Regions from separate parts of the Pseudomonas sp. SDO5532_S415 genome, predicted to be linked through region 1. Evidence: predicted binding sites of a transcription regulator. Region 1 holds the regulator's gene; each other region holds the start of a gene.

Region 1 (4,740 bases):
CGCGGCCAACAGATCAAACTGGCGGTATTCGATGTCGACGGCGTTCTCACCGACGGACGCCTGTACTTCCTCGAAGACGGCAGCGAATTCAAGACGTTCAACACCCTCGACGGCCAGGGCATCAAGATGCTGATGGCCGCCGGCGTGCAGACTGCCATCATCAGCGGCCGCAAGACCCCGGTGGTCGAGCGGCGAGCGAAGAACCTCGGCATTCCACACCTGTACCAGGGACGCGAAGACAAACTGGTGGTGCTTGACGAGCTTCTTGGCCAACTCAACCTAAGCTATGAACAGGTTGCCTACCTTGGTGACGACCTGCCTGATCTGCCGGTGATTCGTCGCGTAGGCTTGGGAATGGCAGTCGCCAATGCCGCCAGTTTCGTGCGCGAACACGCCCACGGCATCACCCAGGCCCGCGGCGGCGAAGGTGCCGCCCGCGAATTCTGCGAATTGATCCTGCGCGCCCAGGGCCGCCTCGATGCGGCCAATGCCGCGTACCTGTGAGCCAGACATGCTGAGCAAAAAGATTCGCAACATCCTGGTATTCGGTTGCATCGCGGCGATTTTCGCCGCGGTCGGCTACTGGAACATCAGCCCGGAACGTTTCCTCGACAAGCCTGTTGTGCAAGTCGACAACAGCGCAATCGACTATTACGCCATCAACGCCCACAGCGTGCAGTTCCTGCCGGACGGCAAACTGCAATACGAAATGACGTCGGACAAGGTCGAACACCTCAAAGCCACCGAAGTGACCTTGCTGACCAATCCCGACCTGAACATGTTCCGCGGCACCGAGTTCCCGTGGCACGTCCAGAGCGAAAAGGGTGAAGTCAATCCCGACGGCACACAGGTCGAGCTGATCGATTCGGTACGTATCACGCGTTTCGACGAGAAAAACCGCAGGACCCTGATCACCACCACTCGCATGACAGTGTTCCCGCAGAAGCAATATGCGCAGACCGAGCAACCCGTTAGAATCGACGGCGCTGGCGGCGTATCGACAGGCAACGGAATGAAAGCGTACTTGAAAGAAAGCAGGATACACCTGCTCTCGAACGTAAGAGGACAGTATGAGGCTCGTTAAAACCCTCCCTATTTTGCTCAGTCTGAGCGCAGCACTGGGAAGCGTGAGCGCCTGGGCCCTGCCGGATGATCAACAGCAGCCTATCCGCATTCAGGCCGACGACGCCCAGCTGGACGACAAGAACGGTATCGCCACCTACACGGGCGATGTGATCATCACCCAAGGCTCGATGAAGGTCACCGGCAACAAAGTGACCATGACCCGTGCACCTAACGGTGATATCGATGTGGTGACGTCCGTGGGCAACCTCGCCTACTTCGAACAAGTGCAAACCGCGGGCGATGCCAAGCCGGTTCAAGGCTGGGGCGTGACCATCCAGTATCACGCAACGCAAAACCGCGTCGTGCTGATCGATCGCGCCAAAGTCGTCGACAAGGACAACAACGTCACCCAGGGCGAAAAAATCGTCTACGACACCGTTAAAAAGCTGGCCAGCGCCGGTCGCGCCACAGGCAGCAAAGTCACCGAAGCGCGCCCACGCATCGACATGGTGATCCAGCCGAAAAAGAAAACCGACGAGCAAAAGGCCCAGTAATGGCAACTCTGAAAGCTCAGCACCTGGCCAAGAGCTACAAGAGCCGCCAGGTCGTGCGTGACGTCAGCCTGTCCATCGACAGCGGTCAGATCGTCGGCCTGCTTGGCCCCAACGGCGCCGGCAAGACCACCTGCTTCTACATGATCGTTGGCCTGGTACGGGCCGATCAGGGCCGCGTCCTGATCGACGACCTGGACGTCAGCCACCAGCCAATGCACGGTCGTGCGAAGGCCGGTATCGGTTATCTGCCGCAAGAAGCGTCGATCTTCCGCAAACTGTCGGTGGCCGACAACATCATGGCCATCCTCGAGACCCGCAAGGAACTCGACAAGGCCGATCGTCGCCAGGAGCTGGAAAGCCTGCTGCAGGAGTTCCACATCAGCCACATCCGCGACAACCTCGGCATGAGCCTGTCCGGTGGCGAACGCCGCCGCGTGGAAATCGCCCGCGCACTGGCCACCAACCCGAAATTCATCCTGCTCGACGAACCCTTCGCCGGCGTGGACCCGATTTCGGTGGGCGACATCAAACAGATCATCCACCACCTCAAGGCCAAGGGCATTGGCGTACTGATCACTGACCACAACGTCCGTGAAACCCTGGATATCTGCGAAACAGCCTACATCGTCAACGATGGCCAACTGATCGCCGAAGGCGACTCCGACACCATCCTGGCCAACGACCTGGTCAAGGAAGTGTACCTGGGCCATGAGTTCCGCCTGTAAGCACTGAAGTGCTGGCTAGTCGACCGAGCGCTTGTCTCGATAAAAATCAATACTTTTTTATTGTTACAGCGCTCTAGGCAAACACCGCAACTTCGGGCATATAATTTGCTTATGTTTGGCGCTCCGGCGCCCCTGTAGTGGATGGCGCATGTGCGCCGGCGAATAAGGTGTTAAGCCCCTGCCATGAAACCATCGCTAGTCTTGAGAATGGGCCAGCAGCTGACGATGACACCGCAGCTGCAACAGGCCATCCGCCTGCTCCAATTGTCGACCCTGGACCTGCAGCAGGAAATCCAGGAGGCCCTGGAGTCCAATCCGATGCTCGAGCGCCAGGAAGAAGGCGACGACTTCGACAACACCGACCCCTTGGCCGACAACGCCGAACAGAAGCCCAACACCGACATCCAGGAACCGTCCTACCAGGAAAGCGCGCCGACGGTTGATAACCTCGACGAAGGTGACTGGAACGAACGCATTCCCAACGAGCTTCCCGTCGATACGGCATGGGAAGACGTCTACCAGACCAGCGCCAGCAGCCTTCCCAGCAACGATGACGACGAGTGGGACTTCACCACCCGCACATCAGCCGGCGAAAGCCTGCAAAGCCACCTGCTCTGGCAATTGAACCTGGCCCCGATGTCCGACACCGACCGGCTGATTGCCGTGACCCTGATCGACTGCATCAACAATCAGGGCTATCTGGACGAAACGCTCGAGGAAATCCTCGAAGCCTTCGATCCGGAACTGGACATCGAACTGGACGAAATCGAAGCCGTCCTGCACCGCATCCAGCAATTCGAACCCGCCGGCATCGGCGCCCGTAACCTGGGTGAATGCCTGCTGCTGCAATTGCGCCAGCTGCCTGCCAAAACACCCTGGCTGGCCGAGGCCAAACGCCTGGTCACCGATTACATCGACTTGCTCGGCAGCCGTGACTACAGCCAGCTGATGCGCCGCATGAAACTCAAGGAAGACGAACTGCGCCAGGTCATCGAACTGGTCCAGAGCCTCAATCCGCGCCCTGGCTCGCAGATCGAGTCCACCGAAGCCGAATATGTGGTCCCGGACGTGATCGTGCGCAAGGACAACGAGCGCTGGCTGGTAGAGCTCAACCAGGAGTCGGTGCCACGGCTGCGGGTCAATGCCCAGTACGCCGGCTTCGTGCGCCGCGCCGATACCAGTGCCGACAACACCTTCATGCGCAATCAGCTGCAGGAAGCCCGCTGGTTCATCAAGAGCCTGCAAAGCCGCAACGAAACCCTGATGAAAGTAGCCACCCAGATCGTCGAGCATCAGCGCGGCTTCCTGGAGTATGGCGACGAGGCGATGAAGCCGTTGGTCCTGCATGACATCGCTGAAGCGGTCGGCATGCACGAGTCGACGATCTCACGGGTGACCACGCAGAAATTCATGCATACCCCCCGGGGCATCTATGAATTGAAATACTTTTTCTCCAGTCACGTCAGCACCTCCGAAGGCGGCGAATGCTCGTCCACGGCGATCCGCGCGATCATCAAAAAACTGGTTGCCGCGGAAAATCAGAAAAAGCCGTTGAGTGACAGCAAGATCGCTGGTTTACTGGAGGCACAAGGCATTCAGGTGGCTCGCCGCACCGTCGCCAAGTACCGCGAATCCCTCGGGATCGCGCCTTCGAGCGAACGCAAGCGGTTGATGTAGAGCCACGCCACAGCGTTCCAGTGGCAGATCATCTGATCTGCCGCTTTATGCACTGGCAACGAAGGAGAAGCTGTATGCAAGTCAACATCAGTGGACACCAACTGGAAGTGACCGAACCTCTTCGCACCTACATCGGCGAAAAACTCGAACGATTGGAGCGACATTTCGACAAGATCACCAACGTGCAGGTCACGATGACGGTCGAAAAGCTGAAGCAGAAAATCGAAGCCACGCTGCATATTCCCGGCAATGAAGTGGTCGCCAACGCGGAACATACCGATATGTACGCGGCGATCGACGCCTTGACCGACAAGCTGGATAAACAACTCAAAAAGCATAAGGAAAAGACCCAGAGCCTCCTCCAGGGCGCTACCGGTCGTTAACACTCCCAACCCATGATCCGACTTGAAAGCATCCTGACCCCCGGCCGTTCCCTGGTGAACGTGCCGGGCGGCAGCAAAAAGAAAGCCCTCGAGCAAATTGCCAACCTTATCCATCGCGAAGTGCCGGATCTGGAGATGCAAGATGTCTTCGAGGCTTTGATCGCCCGCGAAAAACTCGGCTCGACCGGTTTTGGCAACGGCATCGCCATTCCTCATTGCCGCCTCAAGGGTTGCAACGCGCCCATCAGTGCCTTGATGCACCTTGACGCCCCTATAGATTTCGACGCCATCGACGGCGCCCCGGTTGACCTGCTGTTTGTGCTACTGGTCCCGGAA
Region 2 (4,740 bases), on a different contig from region 1:
TCGACACTGACGCCACGGGCGATCAGTTCGTGTTCGAAGACTTGCTTGAGCAGGCCGGCGCAACCGCCGCAGCCGGTGCACGCCTTGGTCTGCGACTTGAGCAGGCCCAGATCGGTGCAGCCGCCGTCGATGGCCGAGCAGATCGCGCCCTTGGTAACGTTGTGACAGGAACAGACGGTGGCCGTTTCCGGCAAGGCGCCAGGGCCGAGGGTCGGCGCGCCTTCGGACGATGGCAGGATCAAGGCAGCCGGTTCGGATGGCAAGGCAATCGCGTTCTGCATGTATTGCAGCAGCGTGTCGTAATAGCTGTTGTCACCGATCAGCACCGCACCCAGCACCTGCTTGCCGCTGGCGTCCACCACCAGACGGCGATAGCTGGCGGTCGTCTCGTCAATGAACTGATAACTGCGCGCGCCCGGCGTGTTGGCGTGAGCATCGCCGATGGAGCCGACATCGACACCCAGCAGTTTGAGCTTGGTCGACATGTCGGCGCCCTGGAACGGCTCCGCGACGTCCTCACACAGCCGCGCCGCAACGCTGCGCGCCATCTGGTAGCCGGGGGCAACCAGGCCGAACAGGCTGCCGTTCCATGAAGCGCACTCGCCGATGGCGTAGATGTTCGGGTCGCAGCTCAGGCAGGTGTCGTCAATCACCACCCCACCACGCGGGCCGATCTCCAGCGCACACTGGCGGGCCAACGCATCCTGGGCACGGATGCCGGCGGAGAACACCACCAGGTCGGTTTCCAGAAATTCATCGTTGGCAAAATTCATGCGATAGCGATAGTCCTCGCCCGCACTGATCGATTGCGTGGCGCGGGACAGGTGCACGCCGACGCCCAGCCGTTCGATCTGCGCCTTGAGCGCCAAACCACCCAGATCGTCCAGTTGCACCGGCATCAGGCGTGGCGCGAATTCCACTACATGAGCTTCCAGGCCCAGGCTCTTCAGAGCATTGGCCGCTTCCAGACCGAGCAAGCCACCGCCGACCACCACACCACGGCGCGCATCGGCCGCCGCGGCACGAATGGCATCGAGGTCTTCCAGGGTGCGATACACCAGCCGCGAATGACCTTCGGCGCCTTCAATCGGCGGCACGAACGGATAAGAGCCGGTGGCCAGGACCAGTTTGTCGTAATGCACGCAACCCTGTGCGGTGATGACTTGACGCTGTTCGCGGTCGATTTCCAGCACCGGTACACCCAGGTGCAATGTGACGCCGGGCGTCTCGTACAGCGAGGCGTCACTCAGCGCCAGCGACTCGGCATCGCGACCGGTAAAGTATTCGGACAAATGCACACGGTCGTAAGCACGCATCGGCTCCTCGCTGAAGACGTGCAAGCGATAGCGCCCCAGAGCGCCGCGCTCGATCAACTGCTCGACACAGTGATGCCCGACCATGCCATTGCCGATCACGACCAGCGTTTGCAGTTTGTTCAAAGTGGCTACATTGGAATTCATAAACGACACCTGCCCAAGCCCATCACGGTTCAAAAAGCAAAAAAAAACGCCTGAAACCTTGCGGTTCCAGGCGTCTTTGCCTGTTCTTTTGCGGTGTTGAAACCAGACGGCCATGCCTGATCCACCGATATTGCCCACGACCTGTGCGGTTGATCGATCGTCGTTGACCGAGCGGGCTGCCCATCTATGTAGAGGGGCTTGAGGGGATCAATGCAGGGTTTGTGCCAGTCGAAGATCGGGGCTGGAGAAATGGTCGGGGACGGCGGTTCAGGCGGGTTTCAAGGCGAGTCGTATTCAACTGGCCGAGCGTGGCCGAGGGGAAGATGGATCAGCAAACCGCTACGCACTGGTGCACGCTGGCAGGCTTCGCGCTTTATAAAAGTGCATGTTGCTGTCAAGAAATTGAGGATGAACATGTGAAGAGGGGATTTTTGTGGCGAGGGGATTTATCCCCGTTGGACTGCGCAGCAGTCCCTTTTTGGGGGCTGCTTTGCAGCCCAACGGGGATAAATCCCCTCGCCACAGATTGCCAGGTGTTTGTTGGAATTCAGCAGCACCGCGTATTGCACTTGCCCCGGCCAAACCGTGCTTCCTGGCGCTCACGGAAAAATGCCTCGTAAGTCATGACTGGCTCGTCGGGGGATTTGACCGCCATGAGCGCTACGTAATTATCGTAATCGGGAACACCCACCATTGACTGTGCGCTTTGGCGGAAGAACCGGGCGACCTGCTTCAGTTTATGGAACATGGCAATGCTCTCTATGGGGGATTGGATGGCCCCATGTAACCGCGCCGATGTATCTGCAATGTGTCCGTGCGCAGGGCATTTGTATCTTCGTGTAGCACCGGGACCGCGACCTTTTGGCGCAGGACCGGCGGGCGATCGATTGAGCGCCACAGGGCAACAGTTTGTTAACATCCCTGCGCTTTTTTTCGTCTGATCCGTCAGGCACTGTGTTTTCCCGGTTGCTACACAGGAAGCTTTTTTCCATGAGTACGTTGTATACCCGTCGCACGGTCCTGCGCGGCATGGGCCTGCTGAGCCTTGGCCTGCTCGCCGGCTGCGATGACAGCAGCAAGCTGTCGTTCAAGTACGGCAAGGATCTGAGCGACAAGATCATGGGACGTTCCTTCAAGCTCAAGGACGTCCAGGGCGAGACCCGGATGCTGGGCAGCTACCAGGGGCTGATGCCGATGATCTTCTTCGGTTTCACCCAATGCCCGGCCGTCTGCCCGACGACCCTGGCCCGCGCGGCCCAGGCGAAGAAACTGATGGGCCGCGATGGCGAACGCCTGCAAGTGATCTTCATCACCCTGGACCCCGAGCGCGACACGCCCGAAATGCTCGACAACTACGTCAAGGCCTTCGATCCGAGCTTCGAGGCACTGTCCGGCACGCTGGAAGAAACCGCCGCCACCGCCAAGGAGTTCGGCGTATTCTTCGAGAAGGTTCCGAGCGGCGATACCTACACCCTGTCCCACACCGCGACCAGCTTCGTGTTCGACTCCCGAGGCAATTTGCGCCTGGGCCTGTCCGCGTCCCTTACCGCTCAAGAGTGCGCAGAAGACCTGCTCACCGTCATGGAGGTCTGCTGATGACTTCGCTGTACTCAAAACGCCTGAAACAACTGGTGCTTGGCCTTTCCCTGATCGGCATGGCCTGGCAAGTGTCCGCGCAAACCCAGGTGAACGACGCCTGGGTTCGCGCCACGGTGGCCGGCCAGCATTCGACCGGCGCCTTCATGACCCTGCACGCCGACACGGACAGCAAGTTGCTCAGCGTGCAGTCCCCGATCGCCAAGACGGTACAAATCCACCAGATGAGCATGAAAGACGATGTGATGCGCATGGGGCAGGTCGAGTCCGTCGAGTTACCGGCAGGCAAACCGGTGAGCCTGGATCCCAATGGCTACCACATCATGTTGATGGACCTGACCGCCCAGGTGGCAGAAGGCAGCAAAGTGCCCCTGACCCTGACCGTGGAAAACGCCAAGGGCGAGAAAGAGACAATCCAGGTCGAGGCCCAGGCCCGTTCCCTCGGCGCGATGGATCACAGCAAAATGGATCACAGCAAAATGCATTGAGGGTCTGACGGCCTCGATCAACGAGGCCGGTCACTGATAAGAGGTGCGCACCATGACGACGAACACTGAAACCGCCATCCTCGCCGGCGGCTGCTTCTGGGGCATGCAGGATCTGCTTCGACGCTACCCGGGCGTGCTGGCCACGCGGGTTGGCTACTCGGGCGGCGATGTGCCCAATGCGACCTACCGCAATCATGGCACCCATGCTGAAGCGATCGAAGTGGTCTTCGACCCACAGCAGATCAGCTATCGCCAGATTCTCGAATTTTTCTTCCAGATCCACGACCCGACCACCAAAAATCGCCAGGGTAATGACCTGGGTACGAGTTATCGCTCGGCCCTCTATTACCTGAGTGATGAACAGCGGCAAATCGCTGAAGATACCGTTGCCGACGTCGAAGCCTCCGGCCTCTGGCCCGGCAAGGTCGTCACCGAGATCGAGCCCGCCGGACCGTTCTGGGAAGCGGAGCCTGAGCATCAGGACTATCTGGAACACTACCCCAGCGGCTATACCTGCCACTTCATCCGGCCAAACTGGACGCTGCCGAAACGCCGCTGATGGTTGGTCCCCTGTAGGAGCGAACTCGCTCGCGATGGATGTCAACGATGACGCGGGGCGTCTGAATCCCCGTATCGCGCTCAGGTTTATCGCGTGCGAGCCCGCTGCTACAGGGGTTAGGCCGCCCGTTCATTGACGCGTTGACGAATTGAGCACCACGGTTGCCGGGTTATTTGCGCTTGGCGGTATTGAGTGCCACGGCGGCGCGAATCAGCGCCTGCAAAGCGGCTTCATCGATGATGTCACCTTCATGCAGATCAATCGCGCGTCGGGTGTTGCCTTCCAGGCTGGCGTTGAACAGCTTTGAAGGATCGTCCAGCGCGGCGCCCTTGGCGAAGGTCATCTTCACCGCGTTCTTGTAGGTCTCGCCGGTGCAGATAATCCCGCCGTGCGACCACACCGGTACCCCGCGCCACTTCACTTCCTCGACCACCTCGGGGTCGGCCTGCCTGACCAGCGCCCGGACCCGCGCCAGCGTCTGGCCGCGCCAATCGTTCAGGTCGCGGATTTTCGCGTCGATCCGCTCGGAGGCAGAGCTCGTCTCTTCCTGTGAGTCAGTGATTTCCTTTTTCATGAGGGCTGGTGTCCTCGACGCGTGACGATTTTGTTGAAGGCAGGTAGCCGCGCTGGATCCAGA
Region 3 (4,740 bases), on a different contig from region 1:
CAATGACGTCAACACCTTGGCTCGCCACGCCGGCAGCGAGCCCCCAACGGCAGAGTTTTTCTGCCTGACCTCAATTGAGGTCGACGCGATAAAAACAGTCAACAAGTGAGGGCTACACCCTATGAGAAGACTTAAGCGTGATCCGTTGGAAAGAGCATTTTTGCGCGGATATCAATATGGCGTTGGTGGCAAATCCCGTGAGCTTTGCCCATTTACTCTACCGTCGGTACGTCAAGCCTGGATTAACGGCTGGCGAGAAGGACGCGGCGACAACTGGGACGGTATGACCGGCACTGCGGGAATCCACAGACTCAACGAACTTCACGCCGTCGGCTAACACAGGGCACACACTCCGACACACAATCTGATTACGCAACGAATTAACCACGCACGTCCCATCCGGACGGCGGGCTACGGCCCAGGGGCTCCTTCGAGGAGCCCTTTTTTATGTCTGTTGGAAATCCAATAAAAACGCAACCACCTTTGTGGCGAGGGAGCTTGCTCCCGTTCGGCTGCGAAGCAGTCGTAAATCCTGCAACCACGCTTTACCTGACACGCTCAATTGGATGGTTTTGGGGACGCTTCGCAGCTCTGCGGGATCAAGCTCCCTCGCCACAAAAGCACCTTGCGTCAGCGCAGGGCGGCGATAGCGTCGACCGACTCGCGAATCAATGCCGGGCCTTTGTAGATAAAACCCGAATAGATCTGCACCAGGCTTGCGCCCGCGGTGATTTTCTCGGCCGCGTGTTTGCCTTCGGTGATGCCGCCCGCCGCGATGATCGGCAAGCGACCGCCCAGCTCGGCCGCCAGCACCTTCACAGTGTGGGTGCTCTTGTCGCGAACCGGTGCGCCCGACAGACCGCCCGCCTCGTCGCCATGCTCCATGCCTTCGACGCCCACGCGGCTCAGGGTGGTATTGGTCGCGATGACCGCGTCCATACCGGTTTCAATCAGTGCCTGGGCGACCTGGGCGGTTTCCTCGTCGGTCATGTCCGGGGCGATCTTGATGGCCAGCGGTACGTGCCTGCCGTGACGCAGCGCCAGTTCCGCGCGACGTGCAGCCAGGTCGGCCAGCAATTGCTTGAGCGAGTCACCGAATTGCAGGCTGCGCAGGCCCGGGGTGTTCGGCGAACTGACGTTGACCGTCACGTAGCTGGCGTGGGCGTAGACCTTGTCCAGGCAGATCAGGTAATCGTCGACGGCACGCTCGACCGGCGTATCGAAGTTCTTGCCGATGTTGATGCCCAACACGCCCTTGTACTTGGCCGCCGCCACGCGGGCCAGCAGGTGATCGACGCCGAGGTTGTTGAACCCCATGCGGTTGATGATCGCCTCGGCTTCCGGCAGACGGAACAGGCGTGGCTTCGGGTTGCCCGGCTGCGGACGCGGGGTGATGGTACCGATCTCGACAAAACCGAAACCCAACTGCGCAAAGCCGTCGATGGCCGCGCCGTTCTTGTCCAGACCGGCCGCCAGCCCTACCGGGTTCGGGAAGTCCAGCCCCATGACACTTACCGGCATCTTCGCCGGTGCCTTGCACAGCAAGCCGTTGAGCCCCAGACGCCCGCCCGCGCCGATCAGGTCCAGGGACAGATCGTGGGAAGTTTCCGGGGAAAGTTTGAACAACAGCTGACGGGCCAGGGTGTACATGGGCGGGTTGGACTCAGGGCGGCGAAAAGTGGCGGCGATTATAGCCGGGCACAGGTCCACAGGCGAGGCGCAAGAGAAAAACAGCCGGCGATGGCATATGCCTTGCACCCGCTCAGTCATCAGCACCCATGCCAACGACGGGATGAGTGCCAGGACAATGGCGTCGTCACCCGGACTTGCGTGTGCAAGGACCCGGGACGACGCTTTTTTTTGCAAGGTGAACACGCGATGAACGAACCGTCAGCCGGCCCTCTGGCCTGGGTCAATGGCAGCGATGCCCCGGAAAAGACCGAAATCAATCTGGGCTTCATGGCCCTGAGCGACTGCGCCTCGGTGGTGGTTGCCGCCACCCAGGGGTTCGCCCAGCCCTACGGCCTGACCCTGAACCTCAAGCGCCAACCGTCCTGGGCCAATCTGCGGGACAAACTGGTCAGCGGAGAACTCGACGCCGCCCACAGTCTCTACGGCTTGATCTATGCCGTGCACCTGGGCATCGGTGGCGTGGCCGCGACCGACATGGCCGTGCTCATGGGGCTGAACCAGAACGGCCAGAGCATCAACCTCTCCCACGGATTACAGAGCCTGGGCGTGACCGGTCCTGAGGCACTGCACCGACACGTGCACCAAACTCGCCCAAAACTGACCTTTGCTCAGACCTTTCCCACCGGCACCCACGCCATGTGGCTGTATTACTGGCTCGCCAGCCAGGGCATTCATCCGTTGCAGGACGTCGACAGCGTGGTGGTGCCGCCGCCGCAAATGGTCGCGCACCTGCAAGCGGGCCGCATCGACGGTTTTTGTGTCGGCGAGCCCTGGTCCGCCAGCGCGGTGCAACAGGATCTCGGTTTTACCCTGGCGACGACCCAGACCATCTGGCCCGATCACCCGGAAAAGGTCCTGGGCTGCACCCGCGCCTTCGTCGAGCAATACCCCAATACCGCCCGGGCGCTGGTGATGGCAATCCTGCAAGCCAGCCGTTTCATCGAAGACAGCACCGAAAACCGCCGCAGCACCGCGCAATTGCTCAGCGCACCGCAGTACCTCGACGCCCCGCTCGACTGCATCGAACCGCGCCTGCTGGGTGACTACGCCGACGGTCTCGGCAATCGCTGGCAAGACCCGCACGCCTTGCGTTTCCATGCTGATGGCGAGGTCAATTTGCCGTATCTGTCCGATGGCATGTGGTTCATGACCCAATTCCGTCGCTGGGGGTTGTTGCGCGACGATCCGGATTACCTCGCGGTGGCCCGTCATGTCCAGCAACTAGACTTGTACCGAGAGGCCGCCAGTGCCGTCGGAGTCGCTTCTGCGAGCGAAGCAATGCGCAGCAGCCAGCTGATCGACGGCAGGGTCTGGGATGGGTCTGATCCGGCCGGCTACGCCCGCAGCTTCAAGCTGCACGCCATGAGCGACAGCTCGCCCCTTATCGCCAGCCGCTGACAGGAGACTGCGAATATGTTGCGTATCCTGCTGATCAACGACACCGCGAAAAAAGTCGGGCGCCTGAAAGCGGCCCTGATCGAAGCCGGCTTCGAGGTGATCGACGAGTCCGGGCTGACCATCGACCTGCCCGAACGCGTCGAAACGGTGCGTCCGGACGTGATTCTGATCGATACCGAGTCACCCGGCCGCGATGTGATGGAGCAAGTGGTGCTGGTGAGCCGCGACCAGCCACGGCCGATCGTGATGTTTACCGACGAACACGACCCCGACGTGATGCGCCAGGCGATCAAGTCCGGGGTCAGTGCCTACATCGTCGAAGGCATTCACGCACAACGCTTGCAGCCGATTCTCGACGTGGCCATGGCCCGTTTCGAAAGCGACCAGGCCTTGCGCGCGCAACTGCATGCCCGCGACCAGCAACTGGCCGAGCGCAAGCGTATCGAGCTGGCCAAGGGTCTGCTGATGAAAATGAAGGACTGCAACGAAGAAGAGGCCTACACCCTGATGCGCCGCCAGGCCATGAGCCGCCAGCAGAAGCTGATCCAGGTGGCGGAGCAGATCATTGCCATGAGTGAGTTGCTTAATTGAAGCCCTGCTCCTCTGTGGCGAGGGAGCTTGCTCCCGTTGGGTTGCGCAGCGGCCCTAAAATCAGGCAATCCGATGAATCAGGTATTACTGGATTTACGACTGCTGCGCAGCCGAGCGGGAGCAAGCTCCCTCGCCACAAAAGCTCTTTCCCTGCATAGCTGGCTGTTGGCACAAATCTCGCTAGGTAATCGCCACAGGTAACCAACGGCGGTTGCCCCACCTACGACAAAGACGTCGCTCACCCCATTTGCCCCTGGCGAATCGGGTAGCGGCGTTTTTTTGTTTTGGCCCCATAGCTCGGGGCCGGTGGTGCGGCCCTGAGGCGCCCCACCTGCATGAATCCCGTTCGAGACTCCTATCAGCTGAGGTGCGCGATGAATTCAAGCTTCTGGAAATCCGGCCATACCCCGACCCTGTTCGCGGCCTTCCTCTATTTCGATTTGAGCTTCATGGTCTGGTACCTGCTCGGCCCCCTGGCGGTGCAAATCGCCGGTGACTTGCACTTGACCACCCAACAGCGCGGGCTGGTGGTGGCCACGCCGATTCTGGCCGGCGCGGTGTTGCGCTTTGTGATGGGCATGCTGGCTGATCGCCTGTCACCGAAAACCGCCGGCATCATCGGTCAAGTGATCGTCATTTGTGCGTTGTTCGGTGCCTGGAAACTCGGGATCCACAGCTACGAGCAAGCGCTGCTGCTGGGGCTGTTCCTGGGCATGGCTGGCGCCTCTTTCGCCGTCGCCCTGCCCCTGGCATCGCAATGGTATCCGCCGCAGCATCAAGGCAAAGCCATGGGCATCGCCGGGGCCGGTAACTCGGGCACCGTGCTGGCCGCGCTGATTGCGCCAGTGCTGGCAGCGGCGTTTGGCTGGAGCAATGTATTCGGCTTCGCCTTGATCCCGCTGATCCTGACCCTGATCGTCTTCGCCTGGCTGGCCAAAAACGCCCCCGAACGGCCGAAAGCCAAGTCGATGGCCGACTACTTCAAGGCGCTGGGCGACCGCGACAGCTGGTGGTTCATGTTCTTCTACTGTGTGACCTTCGGCGGCTTCATTGGCCTGG

Evidence for each region. The regulator sigma-54, encoded in region 1, starts transcription at its own class of promoters, with help from an activator protein. The targets are predictions, from matches to a motif close to ANTGGCATNNANNTTGCTNT.
Region 2: the regulator sigma-54 is predicted to act here: its motif matches at 1,670-1,689, upstream of nirB (nitrite reductase large subunit NirB).
Region 3: the regulator sigma-54 is predicted to act here: its motif matches at 1,740-1,759, upstream of ACW9HW_RS06395 (CmpA/NrtA family ABC transporter substrate-binding protein).

The regions. Positions count from the first base shown of each region.
Region 1 covers NZ_JBSVWS010000026.1:17,491-22,230, forward strand. Annotated here, with positions in the region: gene ACW9HW_RS09605 (KdsC family phosphatase) at 1-504, shown strand, start outside; gene lptC (LPS export ABC transporter periplasmic protein LptC) at 512-1,084, shown strand; gene lptA (lipopolysaccharide transport periplasmic protein LptA) at 1,071-1,619, shown strand; gene lptB (LPS export ABC transporter ATP-binding protein) at 1,619-2,344, shown strand; gene ACW9HW_RS09625 (RNA polymerase factor sigma-54) at 2,528-4,021, shown strand; gene hpf (ribosome hibernation-promoting factor, HPF/YfiA family) at 4,096-4,404, shown strand; gene ptsN (PTS IIA-like nitrogen regulatory protein PtsN) at 4,417-4,740, shown strand, end outside.
Region 2 covers NZ_JBSVWS010000081.1:4,110-8,849, forward strand. Annotated here, with positions in the region: gene nirB (nitrite reductase large subunit NirB) at 1-1,460, opposite strand, end outside; gene ACW9HW_RS17930 (YbdD/YjiX family protein) at 2,008-2,208, opposite strand; gene ACW9HW_RS17935 (SCO family protein) at 2,451-3,056, shown strand; gene ACW9HW_RS17940 (copper chaperone PCu(A)C) at 3,056-3,544, shown strand; gene msrA (peptide-methionine (S)-S-oxide reductase MsrA) at 3,597-4,103, shown strand; gene ACW9HW_RS17950 (DUF1801 domain-containing protein) at 4,273-4,677, opposite strand; gene ACW9HW_RS17955 (hypothetical protein) at 4,658-4,740, opposite strand, start outside.
Region 3 covers NZ_JBSVWS010000013.1:34,969-39,708, reverse strand. Annotated here, with positions in the region: gene rmf (ribosome modulation factor) at 122-337, shown strand; gene ACW9HW_RS06400 (quinone-dependent dihydroorotate dehydrogenase) at 631-1,650, opposite strand; gene ACW9HW_RS06395 (CmpA/NrtA family ABC transporter substrate-binding protein) at 1,879-3,090, shown strand; gene ACW9HW_RS06390 (ANTAR domain-containing response regulator) at 3,106-3,681, shown strand; gene ACW9HW_RS06385 (nitrate/nitrite transporter) at 4,056-4,740, shown strand, end outside.